Linked DNA regions of Saccharicrinis fermentans DSM 9555 = JCM 21142. The protein of the gene in region 1 interacts with the protein of each later gene in a pairwise test. Links are inferred from orthologs where the notes say so. Each region holds a gene or a part of one and is shown on either strand. Other genes may lie near its edges.

Region 1 (17,067 bases):
CATCCACCGCAGGTAATCAACATCCAATCGCCAACTTACCCTTGGCTTTTTACTTCACCAAAGGAGAGGGTGAACTCACAAATACAGGAACCACAGATCGCGACGGAAAAGCCAACTGTGATATTATCCGATTAATTTCCAAAAGAAAAAACCAGGAAATAACGGCAGAATTTAATTTGGATTTATTTCTTGAAAAAGAAACCGAAGAAGACAAAGTTCTCTTAAAAGCCTTCTTTCATGATGAATACTTACCTAAGACTCGTTTCAATATTGAAGTACAAAAATCTACAGCTTATGTGGTAATGAATGAGCTTGTATTTGACCAGGCTACAACAAATGGCGCTTTAGGAAATGCCATACGATCGGAACTGGCACAAAGTTATTTTAATATCACCGAGGACAAAAACAATGCGGACTTTATTGTTACTATCAATGCAAAATTCACAGCAGGAGGAGAGAGAAAGGGAAAGGGATATTCTGTTTTTGTTGTATTTTCCGACTTTCACATATCTGTTACCGACAACAAAACACAGATGGAGATATTCGCCGACGGCTTCGATAGCTTAAGAGGAATGCAACCCCGCAGTTACGAATACGCATTAAAGAACGTTCGGGAAAAAAGCGTGCAAAAAATAATCGATGAAATATTCCCTAAAATGGAACAGGTAAACTTGTAAGAATAACAGATCAGCCCACAATCAAACAGAAACCAACACCCTAAGGAGGTGTATACATTGTGGCCCTATTGTAAAGACGAACAATCCAAACAAAATGGATAAACTATTTATGGAGAGAATAGTCACAAAACCGGGTCAGTGTCAAAAGTTGGGTATTTAGATGGAAAATATTTTTTCTGTATGGAGAGGATTGATGGATTCTTTTAATACATACCTTGTTCTTGCTGCTTATCGATATGTCCTTTTTATTCGGAGAGGTTTATTTTTAAAGGCCCTCATGATAACTTCGTCATTATCATTGCCATAAAAAGGACCAAAATAGCGCGCATTGGAACCGTAATGTTTTTTAACTTTTTTTTTGCAAGGAGGGAAAACAGGATAAGAAAGAATATGCTTGAGGCGCAGGAAACAACATGCACCATCAAGACACACAAAGGCATATCATCATCAATCCGCAAAGATGGCCTTGGGTCGATATGCGTAGTAACCACCAAACACTGACACAAAGAGCGAAATAAAATAAAACAATAAACTCATGGCCACCGCATGATCCTGGTTCAATCCCAGATACTGAGAGCCAAACATAAATGTAACTTCCCTTAACCCCAGTCCTCCTAATGAAATAGGAATGGCCGACATTACACTAGACAATAAAAACAAAAACACGTAATCATCCTGTCTACCAGCCAGCTCAGTCCCCATTGATTTTAATATAATGATAGCAGAAATCATTTGTAGTCCCTGAATAACAATCGAAAGCAAAAGCACCTTCCAGGTAGCTCCCGTTAAATGGCGACTAAAAAGACGTAAATACATAAAATAGCCCAATACGACAAGGGGAATAAACAGCACAAAATAATTTAGAAAAGGATTCACCCATCGCAGCAGATCATGAATCATCTTAATTCCTCCTTCCGGCACCGCCACTACAGAAAGATCATAATCGATAAAATAAACCAAGGCACATAGATAGACCAAGATTACAGATAAACCACTCAGTCTATCAGCCAATACAGTGCCCACCAATCGTTTTATCGAAGTATGGTAATACTTATTGATTAAGTACACTTTATAACCATCGCCACCAATACCTCCCGGCAAAAACAAATTGTAAAACATCCCCATCCAATAAAGTTTCATATTGACGGTTGTACTTATTTGAACCGGTACGTATCTATAAAAAGTATTCAGTCGGAATGCCGACACAACCTGAGATACTGCATAAATAAAAATGGACAATAACAATAAGCCCCCATTAATTCCTTTAATGGCAACAAAGGTCTGTTCTATATCAATTTTTGAAAAAACATAATATAATGCGGCAATCGATAAAATTATTTTAGCAACAAATTTTATTGCTTTAGCATGCTTCTTTAAGTACGACAAAATCAGAAGTTTTTATATAAAATATTCCGAACAAAAGTAATGGTAATTTACAATTATAATAATTTATTAACTAAGCTTTAACTTCCTTGTATATAAATTACGTACCAGCACACTTTTATTTTATGCCACATTATCTATTAAAACCATCCGTAAAAAAACAAACAACGGACTGATCATATTCTTTTACAACAAGTGCAAAGCACCAAACCTGATCTATTCATCAATTATCCACTACGACAAACCATGAATACATCAGGCAAGATAAAAGACCAAGCAAAAAGATGATGGATAAATAAATACCCATAGCATCTTTAATCTTTATTTCAGCAACATTTCTGCCAGTTCTTCCTCATAAAAGAAGTTTTCACTACCAAAGGCAGGCTTCAGGTCATCGATCCACATCGCTTTACTATCATACTTAGCAAAGAACGGACGTGCAGCCCAGTCACTATTTCTACCTTGTATAAATTCGAGGGCCAGCACCTTCTCTCCCTTAATTTCAGCAAGTCCGATCACTCTAATTTTCCCCGGCGTACAAGACATACTTGGTCCTCTCACCGTACGTGCAATACCGCTTACTTGGGTATAAGCCTTCTGAAAAATTTCCCATGCTTTCACCACCGGAATTCCAAAATAATCTTGCGCACCCGTATCGCGGGCAATAAACATATAATAAGGTATCATTCCCAAGCCCACTTGTTTTTGCCACATTTCAGCCCAAACAGAGCTACTCGCATTGATATGATTAAGAACAGGAGACTGGGTTCTGATCACAGCTCCGGTATTTCTAATTCTACGAACGGCTTTTTTAACGGCATCCGTACTAAGCTCCTGCGGATGATTAAAATGTGCCATAAAAGATATGGATTTACCAGCCTTGGTGATACGTTCAAACACGGCCAACAGATCATCGGCATCTGGCTCTGTTAGAAAACGGTATGGCCAGAAGCTCAATGATTTAGATCCGATTCTAATCGTTTTAAGATGAGCAATATCAGCCTCTAATATTTTAGAGATATATGTATCAAAGGCCTTGGCTTTCATCACCATAGGATCACCACCAGTGATAAGCAGGTCGGTAATTTCGGTATGCTCCTTTAAGTATCCCACAATAGAATCGGCTTCTTTCATAGAAAACTTAAGGTCTCCATCCATATTGGTAAACTGCGGCCATCTAAAGCAAAAAGTACAATATGCATGACAAGTTTGTCCCTGCGAAGGAAAAAACAACATGGTTTCCCGGTACTTATGCTGCACACCATTTAACTTTTCACCATTTAGTTCTGGCACATTATACTCTAACTGACCAGCTGGATGAGGATTTAGCTTTTCCCGTATAATATTTGCTTCCCGTCTTATTACAGTTTTATCAGCACCAGAGCGAATCAGAGCAGCCATGTGATTAAAATCATCAGGCGCTAGCATACCCTTCTGGGGAAAATTTAAAATAAACATTGGATCGTCGCGGAAATTATCCCAATCAATCAACTCGTTAACAACGTAGTTATTGGTCTTAAAGGGAAGCACATTTCCTACAACCTCAATATTCAATAAATCATCATCCGACAATCTTTCGATTTGCGGAATACTTTTAAAATTATGCAATGCGTAAGTTTGATACCTCATTGTCACACAGTTTTTATTAGTTTCTAATCTCTCAACACAAACTCAAAATGCCCAAAAAATTGCGATAATCCATCTGTCCCTTTCAATTGGAAAGAGTAAATCTATTCATGCATTTATAATTTTCATTTGCTGCATGTAACTCCCAAGAAAATTTATTATTCACCAAATATGTTCAACGGCGTTCTTAAATACGATGTATTTCACTCACCAGTATAAAAAATTGAATTATTAAATTTCACATGCTCGTTTCATACCATAAAAATAAGATGTCTCTACACCCCAAAAGACAGATTATACTAAAAATACGAAAATTATACGGATTTGGCAATCATCCAACTTTCAATTGATACAAAAGGTAACTATCAGTATTAAAGATAGTTATGGGCGTTCGTTTTAAATCGGTGACAAAAATAGCAAAAATATGTAAGAAATTACATACTACACTTCCTAAATTAGCATGACAATTGGCAGTAACACATGTCCTATACACCACAAACAGTCACTGGCAGTGCCATTACAAATAAATGAACACTACGGTCTATTACCTGATAAGTTCAGCTCTATTCGTATCTAATTTTAAGAATATAAACAACAAAGTAGTAAAGCCCCACAACGAAGACCCGCCATAGCTAAAAAAGGGCAGCGGTATACCAATAACAGGAGCCAGGCCAATGGTCATACCAATATTAATGGTAAAATGATAAAAGAAAATAGAAGCCACACAATAGCCGTATATCCTACTAAAGGCAGAATGTTGTTTTTCAGCTAACAGGATTAAGCGCAAAATCAAAAACAAGAACAAGAACACCACGGCAAAAGTTCCCATATACCCCCATTCTTCGCCCACAGTACAAAAAATAAAATCGGTACTCTGTTCCGGCACAAAGTCAAACTTAGTTTGCGTACCTTGTAAATATCCTTTACCTGTAAGTCCACCAGAACCGATGGCAATTTTCGATTGATTAACGTTGTAACCTGCACCCAAGGGATCATCTTTAAAGCCCAGCAGCACATATACTCTATTTCGTTGGTATTCCGTCAGCACATCATTCACAAAATAATCAGCAGAAAAAGTTGCACCAACGGCGCCCCACATAAAAATAACGACAGGAACTATCCATTTAATTTTTTTTGCAAAACTTCTCAACAGCAGGTAAACGGTAAAAGCCACTATTCCGAACAAAGCGAACAGATCCCAGCGCAAGGTCAAGCCAGCTATATAAAACACCGTTAACAACAACAAGAATCCGCCTCCTACAAATAACAAACCTTTCAAGGCCATTTTCTTATCTATTTGAAAAAACAGAAACACCCACACACCCAAAACAATCAGTGTCAACAAAATAATATTAGGATAAACCAGCGTCAGCACAGAAGCGACTGCAGCAATAAGTCCAAACACCAATATATTACCCGATAAGCCTTCACGATAAAACGGCAATACGAAGATAAAGAAGACCAAAGCCGAACCAGTATCATTTTGCAGGAAGATACAAAGCACAGGCAATGCCCACAACCCCAATATTTTTAAAAGCTCCTTGGTTTTTCCAAACGAAAACTCATGACGTCCCATTATTCTGGATAAAGTAAGGGCCGTAGCAATCTTGGCCAATTCGGCTGGTTGAAACCTAAGGGGCCCAATCTCAAACCACGATTTGGCACCATTGATTTCTTTTCCCACAAAAATAACCGTAAACAATAGAAAAATCGACAGACCATATAAGAAGTAGGAGAACGCCACATAAAACTTACTATCCGTCATAAAGATGATCCAAATAATAATCATGGATAGGGCAATCCAGATCAATTGCTTGGCATATTCCTTACCCGGATCAAAGAATACCGGATTCTCTGGATTGTAGTTAGCGGCATAAATATTAAACCAACCATATGCCACAAGTACAATGTAGATAAGAATGGTTACCCAATCCGCTTTTTTATCATAATTATTTCTCATCATGAATCAAATCTCCTTCTAACATTCGTTGTTCTGTCCACTTACGGGATGGATCTATTTCCTTGTTCAGGTACTTTTCCACCATCAAACTAGCGATAGGGGCGGCCCATCTGGCTCCAAAACCGCCATTCTCTACATATACAGCTATGGCAATTTTAGGGTTCTCTTTAGGTGCAAAAGCAATAAACACGGAATGATCTTCGCCATGAGGATTCTGTGCCGTTCCTGTTTTTCCACAAATACTAATGCCCGGAATCCTGGCTATGGTAGCCGTACTACCCGGCCCACCCCATACGGCCATCTCCATTCCTTCAATAACCGGCTCAAAATGCACTGTATCTATACCGGTATTTCGGATTGTTCTAAACTTAGCAGCTATGGTATCATTTTCAATATCCTTCACCACATGGGGGGTATAAAAAGTTCCCCTATTGGCTAAAGTTGCAGCCATATTGGCCATCTGCAAAGGAGTTGTCAAAAGCTCTCCCTGTCCAATTGCCAAAGACACCACCGTTAAAGAAGACCAACTTTTATTATAATACTTATCATAGTATTTGCTATTAGGTACAAACCCACGAATTTCGTTTGCCACATCAGCTCCCAAGCGGTAACCAAAGCCAAATTTAACCAGGTAATTCTTCCAGAGCTCAAACCCTTCTTGCACAGAGGCATTTTTAGGATTATCGAGGATATCCCGAAAAACATGGCAATAATAGGCATTACAAGAGTGAGATATTGAATTTTTCAGATCCAGCGGACTAGTATGGTGGTGACAGCCCAAATGAAACCTACCCACAGTATAGCCCATATGACATTCAAAAGTAGTCTGAGGAGTGATCACTCCTTCCTGCAGACCGATCAGTGCATTAATCGTTTTAAAAGTAGAACCGGGAGGATACCACCCCATGATAGTTCTATTGAAAAGAGGCTTGAGCGTATCCATACTTAAACCAGAGAAATGACTGGCTCGTTTTTTACCCACCAACAAAGAAGGGTCGTAACTAGGAGCCGAGACCATAGAGAGCAACTCACCGGTTTGGGGTTCTATTGCCACAATAGCTCCTATTTTATTATTCATCAGCTTTTCTCCATATTCTTGCAATTCGATATCAATGGTCAACTTAATATCTTTACCGGCCACAGCTGGAATATCATAGGCACCATCTCTGAATGCCCCTTTTTCTCGGCCATGCACATCTACCAGCACATATTTATAGCCTTTTTCACCCCTGAGGTATTTCTCATAGGTAGATTCAATTCCACTTATACCATGATAATCACCGCGTATATAATAATCATCCCGTTCTATATCCTGCGGACCTACCTCCCCCACATAACCCAGAATATGAGCTGCATTGGGATACTCATACTTACGTAAAGTTCTGCGTTGCACAAAGAAACCATCAAACTTATAAAGTTTCTCTTGCAGATAGCCATATTGTTTAGCCGACAGCTGTTTATAAAAGATGGAAGGTTTTATCCAGGATATCTTTTTATTTTTTAGCTTACTTCTCATATCATGAAACAAAGCTCTGAGATCCTCCATTTCAATCTCCAACGCCCTACAGAAGTCCAGTGAATCAATAGGCTTAAGTTCTCGGGGCACAACCATCAGGTCATAATCAGCCTGGTTCGAAACAACCAGTTTTCCATTTCTATCATAAATTAAACCACGAGCTGGAAAGTTAATGATCTCCCGTCGGGTATTACTTTCTGCCGAGAACTTATAGGAAGGATCATATACCTGAAGAATAAATAGCTTAATGACAAAGGTAACACCAATGAACAAAAAGATAAGGGCAATAACTATGGTTCTTCTACTTAAATTTTCCACGTTACAATTCCTTTAAATTCTTCGTTTTTTTTGATACGTAAACAACAGGGTAACCCCCATTATTATAAGTGTGAACAACGTACTTCCTGCTGTTTTAACCATGATCGTCACAAAATTTTCTATGGAAAAAGATTCCACTACAAAATAAAAAAGGTGATGAATAAAAACCAAAATAGCAGCATACTTAAAAAACCAACCAAAACCATAATACGAAGGCAAAGGGAGCGTTCCGGGTTCATAATTCTCTCGTGGTGCAAAGCGCACTAATATAAAGGGTCGTAAAAAGGCCATAAACAACGACGCAGCCATATGCATCCCCATGGTATTAGAGAAGACATCAATACTCAAACCCAATAAGCCGGCCAGCATCAACAATAACCACCCTGGAGTTTCAAAGGGCAGTGTCAAAATAAAAATAACATATAAATAAGGATTCAAATAACCCGAGAATTCCATCTTGTTCAGGATAAGAACCTGAAGCAACACAAAAAACAAAAAGTTAAATATATATCTTGGTATCAGACTAATCATAATTTTGTATCCTCCTCCAATTGCTGTTGTTGTTCCTGAAGAATATTCTCCACCACTTCCACATAACTCAGTTTAGCAAAATCGGTACTCAACTTCACTTTAATTTTATAAAAACTCTCACCATCCGGATGTAACACTTCATCCACGGTACCAATCAGGATACCCTCAGGAAAAGTGGAAGAATAACCACTTGTAATCACCTGATCTCCCAAACTCACATTGGCATGTTCCGGAATCTCGTCCAATGTAGCAAACAATATAGATTTGGTATCCCAACTAACCGAACCAAAAAAATCAGAGCCTTTGAGCTTTGCAGACACTTTGAGCCGAGGGTTAAGAACCGATAGTGCCGTACTGTAATGATCGTTACATTTTATAACGATACCAACGATACCTCTATTACACAACACGCCCATATCTGGTTTAATACCATCCTTAGTACCCTTATTCAAGGTCACATAATTAAAATGCTTTCGAACAGTATTATTCACTACTTTACATGCTCTATATTTATATTGGTGCATGGAGGCGCTATCACCTACCATTGAAAAGTAATCATTGGACTGCCTAAAAGAAGTTGGCATTTGACTACGTAAAAAAGCATTTTCATTTGACAGTTCTTGGTTAATCTCTTTAAGGGCAAAATACTGTTCCACATTATCTACCTTTTCAAAAAGACCTCCAGCTATTCGAGATGAGGAACTCAAGTACAAAGCACGTTGATTCTGATTATACGAAACAACAAGAACAAAAGCGACAAACTCCAGTAGTATAAAAAGAAATGTAAAATGATGCTTTAGTATAAACCTTAAAAAATTTCTCATTCAGTTGTAATATTTTCCGATTTTTAAGGCAATTGCTTGCTTTTAATTATTTGCTACGATTTAAGTCCGATAAAGTTAGTTTTTTTTGTTAATAAGCATATTGAATTACCCCAATAAAATCCTATTTATTGTATGAAAATACAAAACCCGGTTCGAAAATTCCATTCCAAACCGGGTTATACTATACTTTTATAAAAAACTTATCTCATCAAGAATGAGAATTTATGTCTATTCTTCAGGGCAATTCCTGTTCCTCTGGCAACAGCATGCAGCGGATTTTCAGAAATATGGAATGGGATATTAATTTTATCCGTCAACCTTTTATCCAAACCTCTCAATAAGGCACCTCCACCAGCTAAGTAGATTCCATTATTCACAATGTCAGAATACAGTTCAGGAGGTGTTTGCTCCAGCGCACTCAAGATGGCCGTCTCAATTTTTGAGATAGATTTCTCCAGGCAATGGGAGATTTCCTGATACGACACAGGTACCTCAATGGGCAATGCAGTCATCTGGTTAGGCCCCTGAACAATATAGTCCGTTGGAGGCTCTTCCAATTCCGGCAAAGCAGATCCCACATGAATTTTAATCTCTTCGGCCGTTCTTTCACCCACTTTAATATTATGCTGACGACGCATATACTCCATGATATCGGCGGTTAGGTCGTCCCCGGCAATGCGTATAGACTTATTGGTTACAATTCCTCCCAAGGAGATAACTGCAATTTCGGTTGTACCACCACCTATATCTACCACCATATTACCCTGTGGCGCTTCCACATCAAGTCCAATACCCAAAGCAGCTGCCATCGGCTCATAAATCATATAAACCTCACGGCCACCGGCGTGTTCACCAGAGTCCCTTACCGCCCGGATCTCCACCTCTGTACTTCCCGAAGGAATACAAATAACCATGGTTAAGGAGGGGGCAAATAAGCGGGAAGATGTATTAATCAATTTTATCATCCCTCTAATCATCTGCTCAGCAGCATTAAAGTCGGCAATCACTCCATCTCGTAAAGGTCTGATAGTATATATATTATCATGTGTTTTACCATGCATCTGGCGCGCCTTCTCACCGATCGCCATTAACTTGTCAGTTCTGCGGTCAAGTGCTACTATTGAAGGTTCATCCACCACAATTTTATCATTGTGAATGATGATTGTATTGGCCGTACCAAGATCCATGGCAAGCTCCTGAGATAAAAAAGAAAAGAATCCCATTGGGTTTGGATTTATTTAATGTTTAAAATGACGTTTTCCTGTGAATAGCATCGCTATTCCAAATTCATTACATGCTTCAATGACTTCCTCATCCCTGATACTACCTCCAGGCTCCACGATATATTTAACGTTGTATTCATTAGCCGCTTCTATGCTATCGCGAAATGGGAAAAATGCATCAGATATCACTACTGAGTTTTCTATTTTAACACCTTCCTTCAAGTTAAAGCGAGGTATGGTTAGGTGACGCAAACTATCCAAACGGTTAGGCTGCCCCATCCCTGCTCCTGTCAACCAAAAAGAACCATCTTCGTCTTCGGTAACAATAGCAATTGCATTACTCTTCAAGTGCTTACATGCGGTAATACCAAACTTAGCCAGTTCCATTTTAGTAGCATCAAAGGCCAGTTTCGTTACATTTTTAAAATCAGTATCCACACCTTCATCTTCATCCTGAACCAGAATACCTCCACTCACAGAGCGAATCAGTTTTTCTCCAGTCACTTCATTTTTGATAGGTGTCTGCAACAGGCGCAGGTTCTTTTTCTTTGCAAAGACTTCCAATGCCTCGCCGGTGAACTCAGGCGCAATAATAATTTCAACAAATCGTTTTGAGAACCACTGAGCGATTGCCCCTGTCACTGTTCCGGTGAAACAAATAATACCACCAAAAGCACTGATTGGGTCACCTGCCCATGCCAACTCCAAAGACTTGGTAATGTCATGGGTTACAGCCAGACCACAAGGGTTAAGGTGTTTCACCACTGCAACAGCCTGCTTATGCTCAATATTACTTACGGAGTGATAAGCATCGCTGGCAGCTTTCCATGCAGCATCTGCATCAAGCATGTTATTATACGACAGCGCCTTTCCTTGTAATACCTTGGCATTGGCAAGCGAAGCGCCCTCTTTTGTATTATTATATTTATAAACAGTAGCTTTCTGATGAGGGTTTTCTCCATACCGAAGAACTTCACCATCGTTCAAGCTAATACGTTCCATATCTTCGGCATCGGGATTAAAGTAATTAAAGATGGCCGAATCGTAATGCGAAGAGACTGCAAAGGCTGCCCCTGCAAAAGCTTTTCGTTCCTCAAGCGTTGTAACGCCATCATTTTCTTTTAATACTTTAGCCAACATGTCATACTGTGCTTTTGATGGCACTATTACAACATCTTTAAAATTTTTGGCTGCGGCCCTTATCAGTGAAATACCACCTATATCAATTTTTTCGATGATATCCTGTTCTGCTGCTCCCGATGCAACAGTAGCTTCAAACGGATACAAATCAACAATAATCAAATCCAACTCTGGAATATCAAATTCATTGAGTTGATTTTTATCTGAATCATTATCTCTACGAGCTAAAATACCTCCAAAAACTTTTGGGTGCAAAGTCTTCACCCTTCCACCCAAAATAGATGGATACCCTGTAATATCTTCAACTGCGGTTACTTCAACACCTAAATCTTCGATAAAAGTTTTAGTACCACCGGTACTGTATAATTGAACACCAAGCTTATCCAACGTTTGAATGATTTCGTCTAATCCATCTTTATGAAAAACAGAAATAAGCGCTGATTTTATTCTTTTTGAGCTACTCATTTTTTAAATATTATACGATATTGAAAATTTTTAATGTTGAATCGAAGCATTTTTCAAGTAGAAACTATAGATACGTCTTCTTTATATGTTTTGTTACACAAATAAATACGTAAAAATGCTTCACTTCGGGCAAAATTAAGAAAATAAGCACATTTATCAAGGTAGTAATTAATTTTCTTGATAGTTTTATGGTGAATAAGAAAAGGTGATATGATAATCGTATTTAAATTTATAAAGGAGAGCTTACTTTTTGCATGGAATGCACTCACTTCAAACAAGCTTAGAACAATTCTAACTTTAAGTGGGGTTACCATTGGCATATTCTCCATCATTTCGGTATTTACTTTAATAGATTATCTGGAAAGTCGCATCCGGGATAGCATTCAATCACTGGGCGACAATGTGGTTTACGTGCAAAAATGGCCATGGACACCTCCGGAAGGCGAAACAGAATACCCATGGTGGCGTTATATGAACCGTCCCTTGCCCACACTCAATGAGCAAAAGGTGATTGAGCGTCATTCGCAACTGGCCGCTTCTTCCACATTTGCCATATCGGCACAAAAGAAAATAATTTTTGAAGCTAATTCCTTCGACAAGGTCCAAGTTCTTGGAGTAAGCAATAGCTTTGATCAAAACTGGAATTTTGAGATCAGCCGCGGACGCTATTTCACCTCTTTTGAATCCAGTAAAGGAAGTAACATTACAATTATTGGTGCTGATATTGCAGATGAACTATTCCAGGACACAGATCCCATTGGCAAGCGGATAAAGATGGCGGGCAGGCAGTTAACGGTAGTGGGTGTCATCCTTAGACAAGGAAAAGACATCTTTGGCAATAGCCTAGACACCAACATTATCATACCCATACAGTATGCCAAAAATATTTTTAACATACGCAGTGAGCGCGTTCAACCATTTATTGTAGTCAAGGCCAAAGAGAGGGTTAACACAGAAGACTTAATGAGTGAATTGGAAGGTATATTGCGGGCCGAGAGAAAAATAAAACCCCAGCAGGGCAATACCTTTGCCCTCAATCGAATGAGCATTATCCAAAAACAATTTGACGACTTATTTGGCATATTAAATATCGCGGGTGGTTTTATTGGATTCTTTGCCATATTAGTGGGGGGATTTGGAATTGCCAATATCATGTTTGTATCGGTAAAAGAACGAACACGTATCATAGGGATTCAAAAAGCCTTGGGTGCCAAACGAAGATTTATCTTATGGCAGTTTCTATTTGAAAGCATCTTTCTCAGTCTCCTGGGAGGAACCACAGGCCTGGCCCTAATCTTTATCATCATACAGATAGCCAACTCTCTCTTTGACTTAAGCATACCACTCACTTTTTGGAATATCTTTCGCGCTTTGTTTATATCCATATTCCTGGGCATTATATCCGGATATATACCATCCAATAGCGCCAGTAAATTAAATCCGGTGGACGCCATCAACAATTGATTATATACAAGAAACCTTCTGGCGACAAGCCTGTGTCTCCGGAAGATTTCTTATGTAGTCTTTCCAAGAAAACTCCAAATACTGCGTTATTCTCATTTTTGAAACAGTCATTTACAATCAGTAAACTCCTTGGTTTCAAAAATATCGAAAGCCTTGTCTTTGAAGCTTTCTTATCAAAGACAAAAAATAGTAGTTTTCTTGCAGCCACTATGTATTTATAGAACACAAAGATCCGCAATATATTTTCCGGATTAGATGGACAATATACTAGTCAACTCCACCAAAGAAGGGTTCAGTTTCTTTTTATTTTTCAAGGCCTGATTAAAAGGAATATGGGTAATTTCTTTATTCACCAATCCAATCATAATACTTTTTTGGTCATCAACCAGTGCTTCAATGGCCGAAACCCCCATACGACTTGCAGTCACTCTATCAAAGGCCGTTGGTGATCCTCCACGCTGTATATGTCCCAGGATGGTAACGCGGGTATCATAATCGGGATATTCCTTCTGCACCCTTTCGGCCACATGAATAGCACCTCCGCTAATTTTCTCTCCTTCTGCCACCAAAACAATGCTACTGCTCTTATCCTTATTAAATCCCTTTTCTAAAAAGGTATACAACTGTTTAAAATCGGTATCTATCTCAGGAACCAAAATAGCCTCTGCTCCTGAGGCAATACCACTACGAAGCGCCAAAAAACCAGCATCACGCCCCATCACCTCAATAAAAAAGAGTCGGCTATGTGCACTGGCTGTATCCCTAATTTTATCCACGGCTTGAACAACCGTATTCAAAGCTGTATCATAACCAATGGTATAATCCGTGCCAAAAAGATCATTATCAATGGTTCCAGGAATACCAACAATAGGAATATTATATTCCTGACTAAAGATACGGGCTCCGGTAAATGTTCCATCACCACCAATCACCACCAGGCCATCCACACCACTCTTTTTCAAATTCTCAAAGGCTTTTTTACGACCTTCGGGTGTTCTAAACCCTTCGCTCCGTGCCGATTTTAAAATAGTACCGCCCTGATGAATAATATTACTTACCGACTTGGAAGTCATTGGCTCCATTCTATCCTGAATCATGCCATGATACCCTTGTTTAATGCCCACCACTTTAAGCTTATTAAATATGGCAGCTCTCACGACTGCCCTAACAGCAGCATTCATTCCCGGAGCATCCCCTCCCGAGGTCAACACTCCCACTTTTGTAACTTGTCCCATAAAGTTTATTTGTCTTTTGTTATCATTTTAATTTGTCGGGCTACATTTTCCATTAACCAAGGGGGCGTAGAGGTAGCGCCGCTAATGCCAACAGATCTTATAGCAGGACTAAACCATTCTTTTTTCAATTCATCCACGTCACTCACAAAATACGAACAGCGATTCGCCTCCAGACATTTAGCAAAAAGCATCCTAGCATTACTACTTTTCTTTCCGCCCACAAAAACCATTACATCATGCTTTTGGGCAAAAAGCACGAGCTTTGGTAGTCGACCGGCCACTTGCCGGCAAACGGTATCATATGACTTAAACTCGACCTGAGCACTGATGTTTTCTTTCAGATAGCTTGAGATACGCTTAAACTCATCAATGCTCTTGGTTGTTTGCGCATACAAATGTGTCGCCTTGCTAAGGTCGATTTTTTCAATCTCGTCCATCGATTCTATTACAATAGCTTCGTTTTCTGTTTGTCCAAGCAGACCAACCACTTCGGCATGACCTGCCTTACCATAAATAACTACCTGACCATTCTTTTCTTTCAACTCCATCCATGAGTTTTTAATTCTCTTTTGAAGTTTCAATACAACGGGGCAAGTGGCATCAATCAGTTGAAGGCCCAGATCCTTGGCCTTTTGATAAGTAGCAGGAGGCTCACCATGTGCCCTTATCAGCACTTTTTTACTTACCTTACTTTGCAAAGCAATATCAGCTATCGATCTCAACCCTCTCTTTTCGAGTCTCTCCACCTCCATGTTATTATGAACAATATCCCCCAAACAATAAAGGATATCATTATTTTCCAACGCTGTTTCCGCTGCTTCTACCGCTTTTACAACTCCAAAGCAAAAACCTGAAGCAGGATCAATTTCGATGTGTAAAGATGACATTTTATGGATATTTTTTTTACGCTATGAAAGGTGCTGTGCACAAAAGTTAGAAATCCTCGACGAATCCTTTTTAACATATATGCACCATCCTCACTGAATCAACTTTCTATTTCTTAGTTCCCGAACAATAAAATCGAGTTGCTCTTCTTTGCTCATCTCTCCATTGTCCAATACAATCGCATCCGCTGCTTTTCTCAATGGGCTTTCCTTGCGTGTTTCGTCAATATGATCACGTTTTCTTACATTTTCCAATACTTCTTCAAAGCTAATGCGCTCATTTTTTTCCTTATATTCTTTAAACCGACGTTCTGCTCTTATGTGCGGCGAGGCTGTCATAAACAACTTCAAATCAGCATGGGGAAAAACCACGGTACCAATGTCGCGTCCGTCCATTACAATGCTATCGGTTTCACCCATCTTTTGTTGTAGTTCAACCATTTTTTTCCTCACAAATCCCAAGGCGCTTATTGCACTCACATGATTACTCACATCCAAACCTCTAATTTTATCTTCTACTAACTTACCGTTTAGATAAGTATCGTTGGCTTTCGTTTGGGCATCAAACTTAAAAGAGATGGTGATCTCACTCAAGACTTTTTGTAACAAATCCTCGTCTATACCCCCTCCTTTAATAATATTATTCTCCAATGCATAGAGAGTAACGCAGCGGTACATGGCTCCTGAATCGATAAAAATGATATTCAACAATTTAGCTAGGTCTTTGGCCACAGTACTCTTTCCGCACGAGGAATAACCATCAATGGCAATTACCACTTTTGAGTTCGTATCAGTCATTAATAAAATATTTGAGCCCGTAAAAATACTATTTTTGTGTACTGATGGTACAAATTTCTGAAATTAAAGCCGAAAAAAACGCGAGAAAGTTTAGAACAATAGATCACTATCTCTGAGAAACACAACTCATCAACTTAAACAACTACACCAACTCCACAACTTAAACAACTACGACAACTCCACAACTCGCCATCTCAAAACCTCTCTCCACCGCCGGACACAGCTATTGTTCTGGTCTACCCTGCGGTCGTTTATTGATAGCTGATATATATGAGAATCACTCTTTGAATGCATGGCACCATTTCATAGGCGTGGAGACTCACCTGTATCAATCCCTCAAGCACAGTATGTGTAGTAATAAAAAAGAATTATGACAGTCCTATCTGAAATTTGACAACTTAGTCGATACCGAAAAATGATTGGAAGCACCACCCAAATGATAACGAGCCGATCCGTAAGAAAACAAAAACTTGTATACCCGGAAACCAAATCCCCAGGACAACCCTGCCGTTGACATACGATTCTCAAACCCTAGCTCCTGTCTTCTCCGATAATTATAACCAAAATCAACGTGAAAGCTCTTGGAAGGCATAAATTCCACACCCACCACCATATGACGCAAGGCCTTGTCGCCAAAGCCGGCATCCTCGGTATTGTCCACAAAACCAGAGTTATTCGAATTCTCTGCATCATAAGGACTATAGGTCAAATCCCAATTCAAAAGACTTTGCAAGGTTAATGAAAAACGAAAAGGTGCATGTTCCAATTTTTTAGTAAATCCAATCTGCAAGTCAGAGGGCATGTCCTCCTGTATTTGGTCATAGGAAGAGATTTGTGATCCCACATTTTTCAACACCAGCCCCATGGAGAAATGTTTATCAGACAGGTTATAGTGCACCCCAAAATCAGCTGCAATCCCCAACGAACTATACACATCTAACTTTGAATACACAGGCTTCACAGTCAAACCCATAGAAAAAGCAGGTGACAACTGACGGGCATAAGTCATATTAAAGGAATATT
Region 2 (16,976 bases), 210 kb from region 1 along the record:
TCGTTGATAAATAAAATTGAATTGTTTATAAAAAAGATCAGATAAATGATAGATAATTTTAATTATTCGAATATATTTAAGAGGGTTGAAGTAGGTAGAAGAAAATGATAGCTAAGGTTAAAAATATGATACTGTGGGGGTTGGTGATTGCTTACTTTCCCGTGCTCTTTGCTTTTGTTGCGAATGGTAAAAGTAAAGTGGTTTGTTCCGACATTCATGTGGTGGTAAACGACAGTATTGATGCCCGATTTGTTACCTCATCACAAATGCGTGATGTATTGTTGAAAAAATATACCAACATCCTTGGAAATAAGGTGGGAACCGTTGGATGTGATCAGATTGAACACTTTATCTTGAAACATGAAGCAGTCAGTAAGTGTGAGGCTTACTATACCATAGGAGGTCGATTGAATGTGGAATTGGAGCAAAGAAAGCCATTGTGCAGGATTTTTTCAGGACTTTCGTCCTATTATATTGATGTAGATGGTGAAAAAATGCCTCTGTTTGATAGTTATGCTGCGCATGTGTTGGTAATAAGTGGTCATGTAAATAAGTTAGATAGTTTGGATGAGGTGGTGGAATTTGCACGTTATATTAAGGCCAGTCCGTTTTGGAATGCTCAGATAGAACAGGTATATGTTGAGCAAAATGGGGAGTTCTCTTTGGCTCCTCGTGTTGGTGATCAGATTATTTATTTGGGATCGTTGGATAATTATCCGGTAAAGATGAGGAATCTTTATGCTCTGTATAGTAAAGGGTTGCATCCCAGAGAATGGAATAATTACAAAGAGATTAATTTAAAGTTTGAAGGTCAAATAATTTGTACAAAAAAATAATAGAATGAGTGATACATCCAATTTAATTGCTGCTATCGACATCGGTACCACAAAAATTGTAGCTGTTGTTGGACGGAAAACTGAAGACGGTAGGATGCACATTGTAGGTATAGAGAAAGTACCATCAACAGGTGTAAAAAGAGGGGTTGTGCTTAATATTGAGGAAACAGTAAATGCGATTAAAGATTTGGTATTTAATGTGGAAGCGAAATATGATGTTAAGCTGTACGAGGTATATGTTGGTATTGCAGGCCAGCATATTAAAAGTCTACAAAATAGAGGTTACCGTTATATAGAAACCAGTCATGAAATAACACAATATGATGTAGATCAGTTGTATAAGGATAATTTTAAGATTCCTTTGGAGGCTGGCGAAAATATTTTGCATGTTTTTGCCCAGGATTATGTGGTGGATAATGAGTCGGGGGTGAAAAATCCCATTGGTATGTCTGGTCGTCGTTTAGAGGGTAATTATCATATTGTTTTAGGAAGGGTCGCTTCGGTCAATAATATTGAGAAATGCATCAATCGCGTTGGGTTGAAGTTAAATGATTTGATACTGGAGCCGATGGCTTCGGCACGTTCGGTGCTTACTGCTGAAGAAAAAGAAGCAGGGGTGGTGCTGGTAGATATAGGTGGAGGAACCACTGATGTGGCCGTGTTTTATGACGGCGTGATCCAGCATACAGCTGTTATTCCCTTTGGAGGTAATGTGGTGACCTCCGATGTGAAAGAAGGTTGTGCTGTGTTGCAAAAACAAGCAGAGTCATTGAAGACTCAGTTTGGATCTGCTTTGGGAGATTTGGAACGTGAAGATATGGTGGTTACCATACCTGGTATTGAAGGATGGGAACCTAAAGAGATATCTTTTAAGTCACTGGCCTATATTATTCAGGCTCGGATGGAAGAGATTGTAGACTACGTGATGTATCAGATAGAGTGTTCTAAGCTTTATGATAAGCTGGGTGCTGGTATTGTGATTACCGGAGGGGGTGCTTTATTGAAAAATTTGCCTCAATTGGTTAAGTTCCGTACAGGACTGGAGGTACGTATAGGTATCCCCAATAAGTATCTGGTGGATAGTCAAATTGATGAAGTAAGCAAGCCCATCTATTCAACCAGTATTGGACTGTTGTTGAGTGCTATGGATAATCCAATAAAAAAAGTGGTCGAACAGAAGTTGTTTGATGATGATTTACAGGAGGATGAGGCGATGACAAAAAAAGCGGCTTCGCAGCCTCGAAAAGAGAAAAAACGTAGAGAAAAGCCTGAATATACAACAGGTGACCTGTTTGGTAGTTTTAAGAAAACCATTGCAGGTATATTTGATGAGAAGGATGTGGAAATGTAAATAGGGTGCTGCTGTTGGCATGTGGCTAATGGCGCAGACCTGTGCATATTATTTATCTTGTAATTATGTCTCCCTGCCTTTTTGCGGCGGGATATTTAAAAAGCAACAACATGAGTGAGGAGTTAATGAATTTCGATATACCTCAAAACCGTGATTGTATTATTAAAGTTATTGGAGTTGGAGGTGGTGGCAGCAATGCGGTAAATCACATGTTCAATCAGGGTATTAAAGATGTGAACTTTATGGTGTGTAACACTGATGAGCAAGCATTGGAAAATAGTCCTGTGCCTATTAAAATACAGCTTGGGGAGTCGCTTACAGAGGGGCGTGGAGCTGGTAATAAGCCAGAGAAAGGAAAGCAGGCTGCCATAGAGAATATTGGAGAGGTTGAAAAAGTATTGCAGGATAATACTAAAATGGTATTTATCACCGCAGGTATGGGGGGAGGAACAGGAACAGGTGCTGCTCCCATAATAGCTAAAGCGGCTAGAGATATGGGTATACTTACCGTTGGTATTGTTACCATACCATTTAAATTTGAAGGCAAATTGCGGATCAATCAGGCTTTGGATGGTATTGCTGAGATGGAGAAGAATGTGGATTCGTTGTTGGTTATCAATAATGAGAAGCTGCGCGAGATGTATGGTGACCTGAAATTATCCAATGCTTTCTCCAAAGCCGATGATGTACTATCTACTGCTGCTAGAGGGATAGCAGAAATTATTACTGTACACGGTTATATAAACGTCGACTTTGCTGATGTGGAAACAGTGATGAAGGATAGTGGAGTGGCTATCATGGGGAGTTCGTCGGCTGCAGGCGAAAACAGAGCCTTGTTGGCTATTCAGCAAGCCTTGGAATCACCACTGCTTAATAGCAATGATATTCGTGGAGCACAGAATATATTATTGAATATTACATCGGGCGTGGAAGAGATAACCATGGATGAAGTGGGTGAGGTGACTGATTTTGTGCAAGAGACGGTTGGTATGAGTGCTTCTATTATTTGGGGAACCGGATCTGATAAAAATCTGGAAGATAATGTAAGTGTCACCATTATTGCTACGGGCTTTAATACCAAAAATATTGCTGAGTTTTCGCAAAGAAATGAACCGAAAGTTCAACGTTTTGCTTTGGATGACGAGGAGGCAAAGATTGGTAAGGATGAGGAGGTGTTGGAGTTTGTGGACGATGAGCCTCAGGACCTGAATCAGGATGAACCGGAGGAGGGCGCTTCTAGGGTTATTGACTTTGACGCCATTGAAAAAGCAAAGGATGATCGTATTCATCTTTTTTATAAAGATACCGTACAAAAGAAAGTGGTAGAGGAAAGTGAAATGGATATGCCACTGGGCTACAGCCAGGGTCGAATATCTACTGGGGTGGGAGAAAGATTTTCTATTTCGCCGGAGGATATGGAAGATGACAGGTATATTGAACGTATTGAAAATGTTCCTGCCTACAAACGTAAAAAATCAAAACAGCTAGATGCCTCGGTGGAAGATGATTCTCGATATAAAGTATCTCGTTTTACAATTTCAGAGGGTAAGGATGGTAAGACCAAGATTGTACGAGATAATCCATATTTGCATGACAATGTGGATTAATCAAGGATACCGTAAATATTAAAATATATAAACAATGACATTACTTGAGCAAATAACGCAAGGTATTAAAACCGCTATGAAAGCCAAAGATAAGATTACATTAGAGGCTTTGCGCGGAATTAAAAAAGAATTGATCGAAGCTAATACTGCTTCAAGCGAAGATGTGACCGATGAGGCCGGATTGAAGATAATGCAAAAAATGGTGAAGCAACGTAAAGATGCTGCGGCTATCTATGTGGAACAAGGACGTGAAGACCTGGCTGAAAAAGAATTGGCAGAGGCTGAAGTAATTGCTCAATTTTTGCCTGAACAGATTACTGGAGCTGAACTGGAAAAACTGGTGAAGGCTATCGTAGAAAAGTCAGGTGCTACTTCCATGAAGGAGATGGGTAAAGTAATGGGTATGGCTTCCAAAGAACTGGGAGGTAAGGCCGACGGTAAAGAAATAGCCGACATGGTTAAAAAGGTGCTTCAAGCATAGTTTGACGCTATAATAATTTCGAATATAAACGCAGATCTCAGTTGAGGTTTGCGTTTTTTATTAAATAGTCTTTGTAAGAAAACTCCAAATACTGCGTTATTCTCATTTTTGAAACAGTCATTTACAATCAGTAAACTCCTTGGTTTCAAAAATATCGAAAGCCTTGTCTTTGAAGCTTTCTTATCAAAGACTGAAAAAACAGTCCTTTTCTTGCAGCCACTAAATACAAAATTTCTTTATTCCTCTTCATAAATTAAATACTAATTTAATTTATTCGTGCATATACGGCGGATCTCTACATCATGGAGAATCGAAGCTCCACGGAGCCACTTGTGAATTATCATTTGCAGGTAAAGAAGAAGTTATTCCATTGTGCATGGAAGCTAAAGTAATATAGCGGTGTTTCTGAAGTCTTTTTATCGAGATGGTAGTCTCTAATATTGGACTTTGCCAACAATCTGTTTAATTTTATTTTGTTGGCGATTTACACTGTGTTACAATTGGGCAATAGCCCAATCTCCCATTATTCATAATATACGTATATGCTTTAAGGCATTCATGATTTCGTTCCTCAATTCTGTTTCGACTCCAAGCATAGGCCATACTCTCAGTGGATTTTAATTTCAGCTGACACCCATCTTTTTTGAACTTGGTTCGGAAACTGTTTCAAAAAAAACAACCCAGTTGCTGGAGTTTTCTTGCAAAGACTATTTAAAATTCACCAATGTCATCGGTAATTATCATTAACTACTTACTCATCGCAAAGTTTGCGTCAAATTTATATTATCTCAGTTATATGTTAAAACCTAATAGCAATATCAACTTAATATGATAGATATAATTTTATCATAGCTATGGGCAATCTTATATTTAGTATGAACTCATAATATATTGAAGATTTATCGGTTGCTTGAGATTGGTATAAATCTTTTGAATAAAAATTATACTAAAAAAAATACAATATTTTAACAAAATAAATGTTAGATTTATGTAACTTATTTCATGCATTAGAATATAGTAGAAACGCAACAATTCATTATATTATTACATACACTTTTGTTATGATAATTAGTAAACTACTCACATTAGCTCTACTTTTTTTTGTATTAAGTGACATACATACGCAAATCAGGCCCATTTCATTTAATCATTTAAGTCTTCATGACGGTCTGCCTCACAACACTATTAATGATATAACTCAAGATAAACTAGGTAACATATGGATTGCTACTGATGATGGAGTTTCTTATTATAACAATAATCAGTTTAAAACATTTAAGTACAATAAACTCGATTCTAATTCAATCAGAAACAATCAGGTATTAAAATTACACATTGATAATAAAGGCAAATTATGGTTAGGAGGTAAAGTGTCGCTTGAGTTATATGATGAAATGACCGAAACCTTTCAGCATTTTTATCTACCTAACTTACCAATGCAAGAAAGAGTACATGTAATCGAAATTTACCAGCAAAATGATAGTACTTTGTTGATTGGTACTGATGGTGGAGGCTTACGTTGTTTCAATACCAATACGTATACTCAAAAAGAAGTGCTCCCTCTTGATTGTTGTGATAAAATTGGTCTCAGAGTTTCTGCTATACATATTGATGAAAAAGAAAGGATTTGGTTAGGAACTTTAGATAAAGGTTTATTTGTTTTTGACCCGAACAATAACAATATTAAAATCAAATCATTCTGCGCTAATTCTGAAATAAGAAACATTATAGCTTTTAAAAAAGATTACATATTAGTGGCAACTTATAATCAAGGATTGCTAAAAGTATGTACCCGCGACTTAACTCTAGAACCCTTTTTTAGTTCTAATGCTAATCAAGCTAGTCCCCAAAGGATATTTGACTTAGTAAGTAGTGAAAAATATTTATACATAGGGACAGATGGTGATGGTTTAATTAAATATAACTATGCAACAAAAGAAAATGAAGCATATAAAAACTATGGCACTAACACCAAATCAGTTAGTAATAATGTTATCCGTTGTATATTCAGAGATAGGGAACAAAATCTATGGTTAGGTCATTTTAACGGAGGTATTAGTTTAGCTCGAAATAAAAAATGCTTCACCAATCTAAACAACACCCCTCTAAGCAACAACTCCCTAAGTCATTCTGTTGTTACATCTTTACTAGAGGACAATGACCACAATATATGGATTGGAACGGATGGAGGAGGCCTTAACTTTATCAAAAATGGCGTTTTATACAATGCTAATAATGCAAATTCCAATAATATTATTAGCGATAAATTTCCTAAAAATATACTTGCTCTTTATCAGGACAAAAACTCTAATATCTGGCTTGGTTCATACCTACAGGGCATTTACATATATAACCCTAATGACCAGAGTATAAAAAGCTTTAATACATTATATCCTAAATTAAAACTTAGCAATAACGATATTCGATGCTTTATGCAAGATAGGTTAGACAAGTTATGGATTGGAACTAATGGAGGAGGTGTGAACATTGTTAACCTAAAAGATAAGACATTACAAATACTTAAAAAAGACACCAGCAACCTGAATAATTCATTAAGCCTAGATTGGGTTAGAACAATTTTTGAAGATGAATTAGGTTACATATGGATTGGAACAACATATGGATTAAACACATACGACCCCATAAACAAAACATTCCGCCACTATTTATATAATGAAAATGATTCTGGTTCAATATCAGGAGATATTATTTATTCCATCAATCAGGATGATGACAAACAAATTTGGATTGGTACAGAGGCCGGACTGAACAAGTACAACAGAAAAACAGATAATTTTACACACTACTCTGTAGAGGATGGTTTACCAAGCAACACTATTAACGCAATAATAAATACGCACAATAGGTATTTATGGTTAAGTACAAATAACGGTCTATCAAAATTTGGATTAAAGGATACCTCTTTTGTAAACTACAATATTACTGATGGGCTACTTTCTAACTCTTTTGTTAATGGAAGTTTTACTAGTTCGCATGATGGTAAACTATATTTTGGTTCAATTGCTGGTTTAAGCTACTTTAAACCCAAAGACATAAAGGCAGATACCATACAAATACCAACTATATTAACCGATTTCAAAATTCAGAATAGATCAATCGGTATAAAAGATACGATTAATAACAGAGTTTTATTAAACAAATCTATAACCTATACCGATACTGTAGAACTATTAAAAAAAGAAAACCTGATTACTATTAATTACAGTTCTCTTTCTTATGCTTATAATGATAAAGTTGAATATGAATATAGGCTTCTTGGGTTTTCGGATATATGGAATAATAATAAAAAAAAGAATTCCGTAACATATACAAACTTAAAAGCTGGAACTTATACTTTCCAAATTAGAGTTGTGGACAATTCCATAGAACATCCTATCCGTAATCTAACAATTATTGTCCTTCCACCTTTTTACGAAACAATTTGGTTTAAGCTAATTGCCTTAATATCTCTGATAGCGTTATTGAACTACCTGTATTTACTAAGGCTTAAAATATTAAAAAAAGAAAGGGATATACTACAATATAAATACACTATAAAAAAACAAGAGGCAGAGAAACAACAAATTTCTTTAAATGATAAAATAAATGATGCTCAAAAACAATACGAGAAAAACGAAATGGACTACAAAAGTGCACAGTTAATATCAACTACGGTGCTCTTAACACATAAAAATGAGCGGATGACTCAGGTAAAAAATAAGATAAGTACATTTTGTAAAGAGGCTGATGATCCTGCCTTAAAAGAAAATTTGAAAGAATTAATCAAAACAATAGATTCGGAATTCAAAGTAGAAGAAGATTGGGGCAGATTTGAAGAACATTTTAATAATGTACATAAAGACTTTATTAAACGTCTCAAAGAAAAATACCCTGAACTTTCCCACTCATATTTGAGACTTTGTGCTTATTTAAAACTTGATTTGTCAACGAAAGAAATTGCTTCTCTGATGAATATATCTCATCGGGGAGTTGAAAAGTCCAGATCACGTTTACGTAAAAAATTAAATTTAGCCTCTGAAATAAAATTAAACAGTTTTATAGCCAGTATTTAAATATACCCCTTTTTTATTATGGTAAAATATCAGGCCATACCTTTTGTCGCAGTTTTGTCTCACTAAAAAAAACGATTGTCGTAGTATTGTCGTAGTATTACATAACTTTCTTACAATACTTTAGGTTTATATTTGTCTTTAGATATTGCATGAAATAGACTTAGGTTTTTATGCAAAAAAGTTACAACAACATCGCATAGTAACTTTATTAAACCAATTATTATGAAACACAACTACAACTTAAAAATCATTAAATCAAGCTTCAGTATTATTATTGTTGTTCTACTTTCCTTAGGTTATTCTAATGCACAAACGCCTGTTGTGGCCAACGGAAAACTGAGTGTTTCCGGAGTAAATATGGTTAATGCAAATGGTACGCCTGTTCAACTCCGAGGCATGAGTTCACATGGGCCACAATGGTTCGGGAAATGCTATAACTTTAATAGTATTAACACTCTAACTACCGACTGGGGTATTGATATTTTTAGGTTAGCAATGTATGTTGAAGAAAACGGCTATACCACCAATCCAGACTATTGGAAACAATGGATAGATTATATGGTAGATATTTGTGAGCAACATGGAATATATTGTTTAATTGATTGGCATATATTAACACCTGGAGATCCCAATACTAATCTTGCTATAGCAAAAGATTTTTGGGACTATATGAGTAAAAAGCACAGTGGTAAAGAACATGTTATTTACGAAATTTGCAACGAACCCAATGGCATAGAATGGTCCAGAGTTAAGGAATATGCCAACGAAATCATACCTATTATTAGAGCAAATGATCCTAATACAATAATAATTGTAGGCACCCCTAATTGGTGTCAGGATGTTGATATAGCAGCAGAATCACCCATACAGGGCGACAATATTATGTATTCATTACATTTTTACGCTGGCACTCACCTATCGTGGTTAAGAGACAAAGCAATGAATGCTATCAATGCAGGCCTACCTATTTTTGTTACCGAGTTTGGCACTAGCCAAGCAAGTGGAGATGGAGGCCCCTACATAGAGGAATGCGATAAGTGGATGAGTTTCATGGAAGAAAACAAAATAAGCTGGTGCAACTGGAGTTTTTCTGACAAAGATGAAATATCTGCAGCATTAACTACCGGAGCTTGCAATTCTAATTGGAACAACACAAGTACTTCTGGAACATATATAAAACAAAAACTTCTTAGTCCCGCTGACGCATGGGCTAATACCGGAGGTAACATAGCTCCGGTAATTAACATTGAATCACCTAAAACAAATAGCTACTACGAAATTGGCGACAGCATTTTAATAACTACTACGGCGATTGATAGAGATGGGACAATTGATCATGTAACTTTTTATGCAAACAACTCAAGTATTGGAGTTAGTTCGCAGGCACCTTATACGTTAACATGGGTTCCCAATACAGCCGCACAATATAATATTAACGCTGTTATTACTGACAACGAATCTGCCCAAAATACATCTACAAACGTGGTAATCAATGTTGTAACCGAAATTATTCAGGATCCATACCCTAATGTTTTGTCACCTGCAAGTATACCCGGTACAGTATTAGCTGTTAATTTTGATACTGGAGGTGAAGGCATAGCTTACCATGATGCTGATATGGTAAATAAGGGTGTTGGAGGTATTCGCACTGAAGAAGGAGTTGATACTGAAGGAGGAGATGGAGTTGGTAACATAGGATATGTAGAAACCGAAGAATGGTTAGAATATACTGTTAACGTTATACAATCAGGAACCTACGATCTCGAAATGCGTTATGCATCAGAACCAGGCGGAGGCAAATTTCACTTAGAATTTGATGAAGTTGACAAAACTGGCCTTCTGAATGTAGGATCTTCTGGAAGCTGGGGGACTTACGCCAATATTGTATTTAAAAACATTCGTTTAAATGCCGGAATACAAGTAATGAGGATATATATAGATGCAGGCGACTTTAACTTTAGTAAATTAACATTCTCACAGGTTAGTGTGGAAGAAGTACCTGTTACAAATCTAACTTTAAGTGATTCCTTGATCAACATTGAAACTCAGCAAACCAGAACCATAACAGCAACCATTTCTCCTCAAGAAGCTACTGATAAAACTATTCGTTGGGTATCAAGTAACGAGTCTGTAGCCTCTATAGATCTTAACGGTACAGTAACTGCCTTAAGCCAAGGAGAGACTGTTATTACAGCCTACTCTTCTGCTACAAACATAAAAGACTCATGCCTTGTAATTGTTAATGCCAATAACGTTATCACGTATCTACTAAATATTAACACAAACGGAATGGGAGTAGTAAACTCCAGTCCGGCAAGTAACTCTTACCCACAAGGTACTATCGTAAAACTTATAGCAATTCCAGATACTAACTATCATTTCAATCGTTGGTCTGGCGATAGCAATTCCCTATCAGATACCATTAACATTATTATGGATACAGATAAATATGTGACCGCAATATTTACCCAAGATACCACTTTCAACGCATGTGCATTTAATACTCCGTTAGCTACACCTCTTGCATCAATTAATAAATCTTACAATAACATATATGTATTGGGTACAGGTCCAAATTTAGATAATATTACTAATTTTACGATCAATTGGGACTTAAATAACAATGGGTTATGGCAATTCTCAATAAGCACAAATAATGGAGAACCTGGTTGGTACAACAACTTAATTCCGTTGAGCATACAAAATTTCTCATCAGCAAATCCATCAATATCTCTATCAAACACCAATATAACTGGCCTTGACGGTGAATACTGGGTGACTACCGATGGAGATAACTTTGTAATGGCTCAAAAAACAGGAGTATTTACTATTTATTTTAGTAACAGTGACACTGCACCTTGTTTAAAATCAGCTTCGATAAGCAACACACCAATTAAATCAGCTTCATCACAGCTTGTTATATTCCCTAATCCAGCCAGTGATTATATAACTGTAGGAAGTGTTGAAAAAGGTAGCACAATAAGTGTCATAAATATGCGAGGACAAGTTGTTTTTAATAGAAGGGTTACTAAAAATGGGCAAGAAAGCTTTTCTATCAAACACTTAAATTCAGGTGGATACATTATTGTACTTAAAAAACCAAATGGAATGTCTGAAGCAAAGAAACTCTATATCAAATCTAATCAATAATTGCAACTATTGACAACAACTCGGTATTGATCACACTTTCAGTATTTTATTTGTGTTTTGTTTAGCATAGCCCTTCGGGGCTATGTATAAAACATCACAAACAAAAAAAACGAAAGTCTATCCAATACTAATTCAAAAGCCATCATAATTCATCCAGAAATAGAATTAATAAAGTAATGGTTATTCGTTAATAATCTAATCATAATTCACAGCACTTCAAGATAGCATTTGGTATATAAGTATTTATATCTGAGACCGTTCTTGCGTCTAATAATTTACTCAACTCTTTTTTTAACTACAACTTTAATTGCTAAAACAACGCTTAAGGTTTTTAATTCATTTAAAAATGAAACAATCATTTATTTTAATTGCATTTTTAATTTGTTGCACCTTTTCTAATTCTTTAGTAGCGCAACATAATTACGGAGAAGTTCTCCAGAAATCAATGTTTTTTTATGAGGCCCAACAAGCCGGTGAACTAAGTCCAAATAACCGCGTAACCTGGCGAGCGAATGCAGCTATAGAAGATGGTAGCGATGTTAATTTAGACTTAACTGGTGGATGGTTCGATGCAGGAGACCACGTAAAGTTCAACTTTCCTATGGCATATTCAGTTACAACATTATGTTGGGGATATCTTGAAAACAAAGACGTATATGCATCAACGAATCAAAAAGAGATATTCCTTGAGAATATTAAACACGTAACTGATTATTTGATCAAATGCCATACAGCACCTAATGAATTGTACGGTCAAATAGGTGATGGAGGCGAAGACCATAGCTATTGGGTGCCTGCCGAGGTAATTGATATCAGATCAACTCGTTTATCGTATAAAATTGATGCTGCAAATCCTGGATCTGATTTAGCTGGAGAAACGGCTGCTGCTTTGGCTGCAGCAAGTCTTGCTTTTCAAGATACTGATGCAAGTTACGCTGCTACTCTTTTAGATCATGCTAAAGAGCTTTATAGTTTTGCGGATAACTACAGAGGTAAATATACTGATGTAATTCCGGCAGGAAGCTTTTATAACTCCTGGAGTGGATATCAAGATGAGCTTTGTTGGGGGGCAATTTGGTTATATAAAGCAACAGAAGATGAAAGTTACTTATCTAAAGCTAAAACAGAGTATGCTTTACTCGGTAACCAGGGGACTACTTCAGATAAAGATTATAGCTGGACACTAGCTTGGGATAACAAGCAGTACGGATGTTATGTATTAATGGCTGCTCTAACTGGGGAAAGTGAGTACAACCAAGATGCAGAACGTCACTTAGACCAATGGTTTACAGATAGACCTAACGGAATAGGACCTAGCTTTACAGGTAGTGGTTTTCCTATCCTTGACGCATGGGGATCATTTAGATATGCTGCCAACACAGCTTTCTTACTTTTAGAACAAAGTGATAACATGACTGATGCTTCTAAACAAGCAAAGTACAGAGATAGAGCTAAAGAGCTCATTGATTATATGTTAGGTGATAATCCGCAAGATGTAAGTTATGTTATTGGTTATGGACCAAAATACCCAATGTATCCTCACCACAGAACAGCACATGCTTCGTGGTGTAGAGATGAAAGTGTACCTGTAGAAACGAGACACACTTTATATGGTGCTTTAGTTGGTGGTCATAAATCTGCCGATGATATGGATTGGACTGATGATAGAAGTGATTATGTATGGAACGAAGTTGCTACTGATTACAACTCTTTATTTACTGGTGTAGTTGCAAGATTGTGTGCTGACCATGGAGGATCTATACTTGCTGATTTCCCACAAGCTGAAACTCCCAATGGCGAATTCTTAGTTGAGGCAAAACTGAACGCTTCAGGTGATACCTTTTCAGAATATGCAATCTGGGTTCATAACAGAACAGCTTGGCCTGCCCGAATCCCTGGTAGTTTTAAATATCGTTTGTTCTTTGATATCTCAGAAGGTATTGACGCCGGTTATTCAGCATCTGACTATATTGTTTCTGCAAATGGTAGTAATGCTACATACTCAGAATTATTACCAGCTGATGCTGCTAATAGCATTTACTATGTAGAGGTTACTTATAATAGCGATCAAGTTATTTACCCTGGAGGTCAAAGTGAATCAAAACGCGAAACGCAAATCAGAGTTCGTTTACCTTATGAGGCTCCTGCTTCAGCATGGAATCCTTCTAATGACTGGTCATACGAAGGTGTTGGTTCAAGCCTTACTGGTGTTCCTAATATTCCTCTTTATGCTGATGGAGAATTGGTATATGGTAACGAGCCTGGTCCAGTTGAAGATGTTGACGTAACTGGTGTAACAATTAGCCCTAGTGCTTTAACAATTAACAAAGGTCAAACAGGAACTTTAACAGCTAGCGTATTGCCTACTAACGCAACAAATAAGAGCCTTACGTGGTCAACAAGCAACGAAGGTATTGCTACAGTAACTACTTCGGGTGTGGTAACAGCTATAGCTGAAGGTTCTGCAACAATTACTGCTACAAGTGTTGATGGTAATTTCGAAGCTGTATGTACTGTTACTGTAACAGATATAGTACTACCTACCTACACATTATCTACTGACACTCTAGGTAAAGGTTCAATTTCTATTTCTCCAACTGCCGATGTTTATGACGAAGGAACAGTTGTTACTTTAACTGCTCAGGCTGAAGCTGGATATACTTTCTCTGCATGGACTGGAGATATTACTGGTTCAGATAAAACAGTAACATTAACAATGAATAGTAACAAGTCTGTAGTAGCGAACTTTGTTCCTAATACATCTAGCGAAGGTTACACAACTATTTCAATAACATACAAGCACGATGGAGAAGGTGAATTTTATTGGGAAACTACTGATGAAATAGACTATGTAAACTCATGGAACTTAGCAACACTTGAAATAAATGGTGTTGATTTCACTAACACGTGGTCCAACTCTATGCCTGCGAAAATTGACGGAAAATATCAGATATATTATAAAGGTTCTTACGCGTGGTCACATGCAGAATTTATAAATGGTGATACAAAATCTGCTTCTGGAGCAACTAGTACTAACAAAACAGCCATTGTATCAGACATTAGTTTCTATCCGAACCCTGCTACTGATGTTGTCACTATTGACAACGTTGAGGATATGAAGTCAATTTCCATCTATTCTGTTACAGGAGCAAAAGTTGCAGAAGAGTTAACAAATAAAGCTAGCTCACTAACTATAAACGTATCTGATTTCAAATCAGGAATGTATATAATTAAAGCTCTTACTGTTGATGATACAACTATATCAAAAGTATTAATAATCCAATAATAACATTTTTTATTTGCTCGCGCTGGTGTTGCCATTTCTGACAACATCGGCTTTAATTAACACTATTAATTTATTTTAAGAACATGAAAAGACAACACATTCTCTGTTTCATTTTATTGGCAGCAAGTATGCTATCAATTAATGTAACTGCACAAAATGAGTACACGCAGCGATTTTTAGACTTGCGTGCAAAAATGAATGACCCTGATAACGGTTATTTCAGTAAAGATGGAGTGCCATATCACTCCGTAGAAACACTTATGTGTGAAGCTCCTGATTATGGACACGAAACTACTAGTGAGGCTTATTCATACTGGATTTGGATGGAAGCCATGTATGGAGGTATTACTGGGGACTGGACATACCTGAATAATGCATGGACAACCATGGAAGAAAAAGCCATTCCAACATCAGCTATGCAGCCTACTTCTAATGACTACGATCCTAGTGATCCTGCTGATTATGTTACTGAGAATCCTCTTCCAGATAATTATCCTTCTGCATTAGAGCCAAACATCCCTGTGGGTGAAGACCCTGTTTCTGCTGAATTAACAGCAGCATATGGCTCGGATGTTTATGCCATGCATTGGTTATTCGATTGTGATAACTTTTATGGTTATGGTAATATGGGAGACGGTAAAAGTACTCCAAGTTACATCAATACTTTTCAACGCGGTGAGCAAGAATCTGTTTGGGAAACAGTGCCACATCCATCTTGGGAAGATTTCTCATGGGGAGCTGACAATGCTGGTTTCTTGAGTTTATTTGTTGATGATCCAAATCCAACTAAACAGTGGAGATATACAAACGCTCCTGATGCTGATGCCAGGGCTGTACAAGCCATGTACTGGGCTGTTGAATTTGCTAAAGAACAAGGTTTAGATCCTAAAACAACTATTCCAACAGAAAAGGCTAGTAAAATGGGTGACTTTGTAAGGTTAGCCATGTTCGATAAATACTTTAAACCAATAGGGGCTCAAAATGTAAATGCTGCTGGAGCCACAGGTTACAACAGTGCACACTACTTAATGTCGTGGTATTTTGCTTGGGGTGGTCCTTTAGAAGCTAATAACTGGGCTTGGAGAATTGGTTGTAGTCATAACCACTTTGGATACCAAAATCCTGTAGCAGCTTACGCACTTAGTGAAACGGAAGAGCTTAAACCAGTAACTGCAAATGGAGCGAAAGATTGGGGTAAAAGTTTAGAGCGTCAGCTTGAATTTTATACCTGGTTACAGTCTGCCGAAGGTGGTATTGCTGGTGGTGCAACGAACTCGTTAAACGGTAATTATAGCGCATATCCTTCAGGAACAGCTACTTTTTACGGTATGGCTTACCAAGAGCATCCTGTATATCATGATCCAGGTTCAAACCAATGGTTTGGAATGCAAGCTTGGTCAATGGAAAGAATTGCCGAGTTATATTACATCGACAATAATGAAATGGCTAAAAAGCTATTAGACAAATGGGTCGCTTGGGTAAAAAGTGAAGTTAAATTAACTGATGATGGTGATTACCAAATTCCTGCTACTTTGAAATGGGAAGGTCAACCTGAAACTTGGAATCCTTCTTCTCCTGCAGAAAACACTAATTTACATGTTACGGTAACTGATTACTCACATGATGCAGGTGTTGCAGGTTGTTTGGCTAAAGCACTTACTTACTATGCAGCAGGTACTGAAAAATATGGTACGCTTGATGATGAAGCTCGTGAGTTAGCAAAACAAATTCTAGACCGTATGTGGAATAAATATTACGACGAAGATGGTTTAGGTATTACAGTAGAAGAAACTCGTAGTGATTACTCTCGTTTCTTCGAGCAAGAAGTTTATATTCCTTCTGGATACTCTGGTAAAATGGCCAATGGCGATGAAATCAAGTCTGGCGTTAAATTTATTGATATCCGTTCGGAGTACAAAAACGACCCTGCTTATGCTGATCTTAAAGCAGCATACGATGCTGGTGAAGACTACAAAGTTGCTTACCACAGATATTGGGCACAAGCAGATATCGCACTTGCTAATGCTGAGTATGGTAGATTATTTGGAGAGCAGAATGAAGTAGCGGCTACAGATCTTACTATCTCTCCATCATCATTAAACTTAGCGGTTAATAATTCTCAAACTTTAACAGCTACAGTATCTCCTGTAAATGCAACTAACAAAGACGTAATTTGGGAATCAAGTGATCCT

The links.
Region 2: the proteins of CYTFE_RS0115665 (region 1) and ftsA interact in binary tests that used the Escherichia coli proteins (3 or more experiments, as listed by UniProt). The link is inferred for Saccharicrinis fermentans DSM 9555 = JCM 21142 from one-to-one orthologs.

The regions. Positions count from the first base shown.
Region 1 is NZ_KI912107.1:3,844,139-3,861,205, forward strand. The notes cover bases 8,048-10,970. They hold CYTFE_RS0115665 (rod shape-determining protein), read right to left. Parts: upstream 10,059-10,970; coding sequence 9,036-10,058; downstream 8,048-9,035. Other genes in these bases: mreC (rod shape-determining protein MreC), read right to left, coding at 8,048-8,835; purH (bifunctional phosphoribosylaminoimidazolecarboxamide formyltransferase/IMP cyclohydrolase), read right to left, coding at 10,074-10,970. In the rest of the region: CYTFE_RS0115630 (LPP20 family lipoprotein), read left to right, coding at 1-677; CYTFE_RS0115635 (lysylphosphatidylglycerol synthase transmembrane domain-containing protein), read right to left, coding at 1,125-2,063; CYTFE_RS0115640 (KamA family radical SAM protein), read right to left, coding at 2,382-3,689; rod shape-determining protein RodA, read right to left, coding at 4,231-5,649; mrdA (penicillin-binding protein 2), read right to left, coding at 5,636-7,480; rod shape-determining protein MreD, read right to left, coding at 7,493-8,011; more of mreC, read right to left, coding at 8,008-8,047; more of purH, read right to left, coding at 10,971-11,663; CYTFE_RS0115675 (ABC transporter permease), read left to right, coding at 11,874-13,127; pfkA (6-phosphofructokinase), read right to left, coding at 13,379-14,362; CYTFE_RS0115690 (4-hydroxy-3-methylbut-2-enyl diphosphate reductase), read right to left, coding at 14,368-15,249; cmk ((d)CMP kinase), read right to left, coding at 15,340-16,044; type IX secretion system protein PorQ, read right to left, coding at 16,424-17,067. UniProt on the Escherichia coli protein: Forms membrane-associated dynamic filaments that are essential for cell shape determination. Acts by regulating cell wall synthesis and cell elongation, and thus cell shape.
Region 2 is NZ_KI912107.1:3,632,413-3,649,388, reverse strand. Bases 182-3,013 are described here. They hold ftsA (cell division protein FtsA), read left to right. Parts: upstream 182-840; coding sequence 841-2,187; downstream 2,188-3,013. Other genes in these bases: ftsZ (cell division protein FtsZ), read left to right, coding at 2,298-3,013; CYTFE_RS0114805 (cell division protein FtsQ/DivIB), read left to right, coding at 182-836. Also shown: more of CYTFE_RS0114805, read left to right, coding at 126-181; more of ftsZ, read left to right, coding at 3,014-3,794; CYTFE_RS0114790 (GatB/YqeY domain-containing protein), read left to right, coding at 3,829-4,275; CYTFE_RS0114785 (ligand-binding sensor domain-containing protein), read left to right, coding at 5,253-8,348; CYTFE_RS28860 (cellulase family glycosylhydrolase), read left to right, coding at 8,571-11,498; CYTFE_RS26750 (glycoside hydrolase family 9 protein), read left to right, coding at 11,845-14,784; CYTFE_RS30850 (glycoside hydrolase family 48 protein), read left to right, coding at 14,913-16,976. UniProt on the Escherichia coli protein: Essential cell division protein that assists in the assembly of the Z ring. May serve as the principal membrane anchor for the Z ring.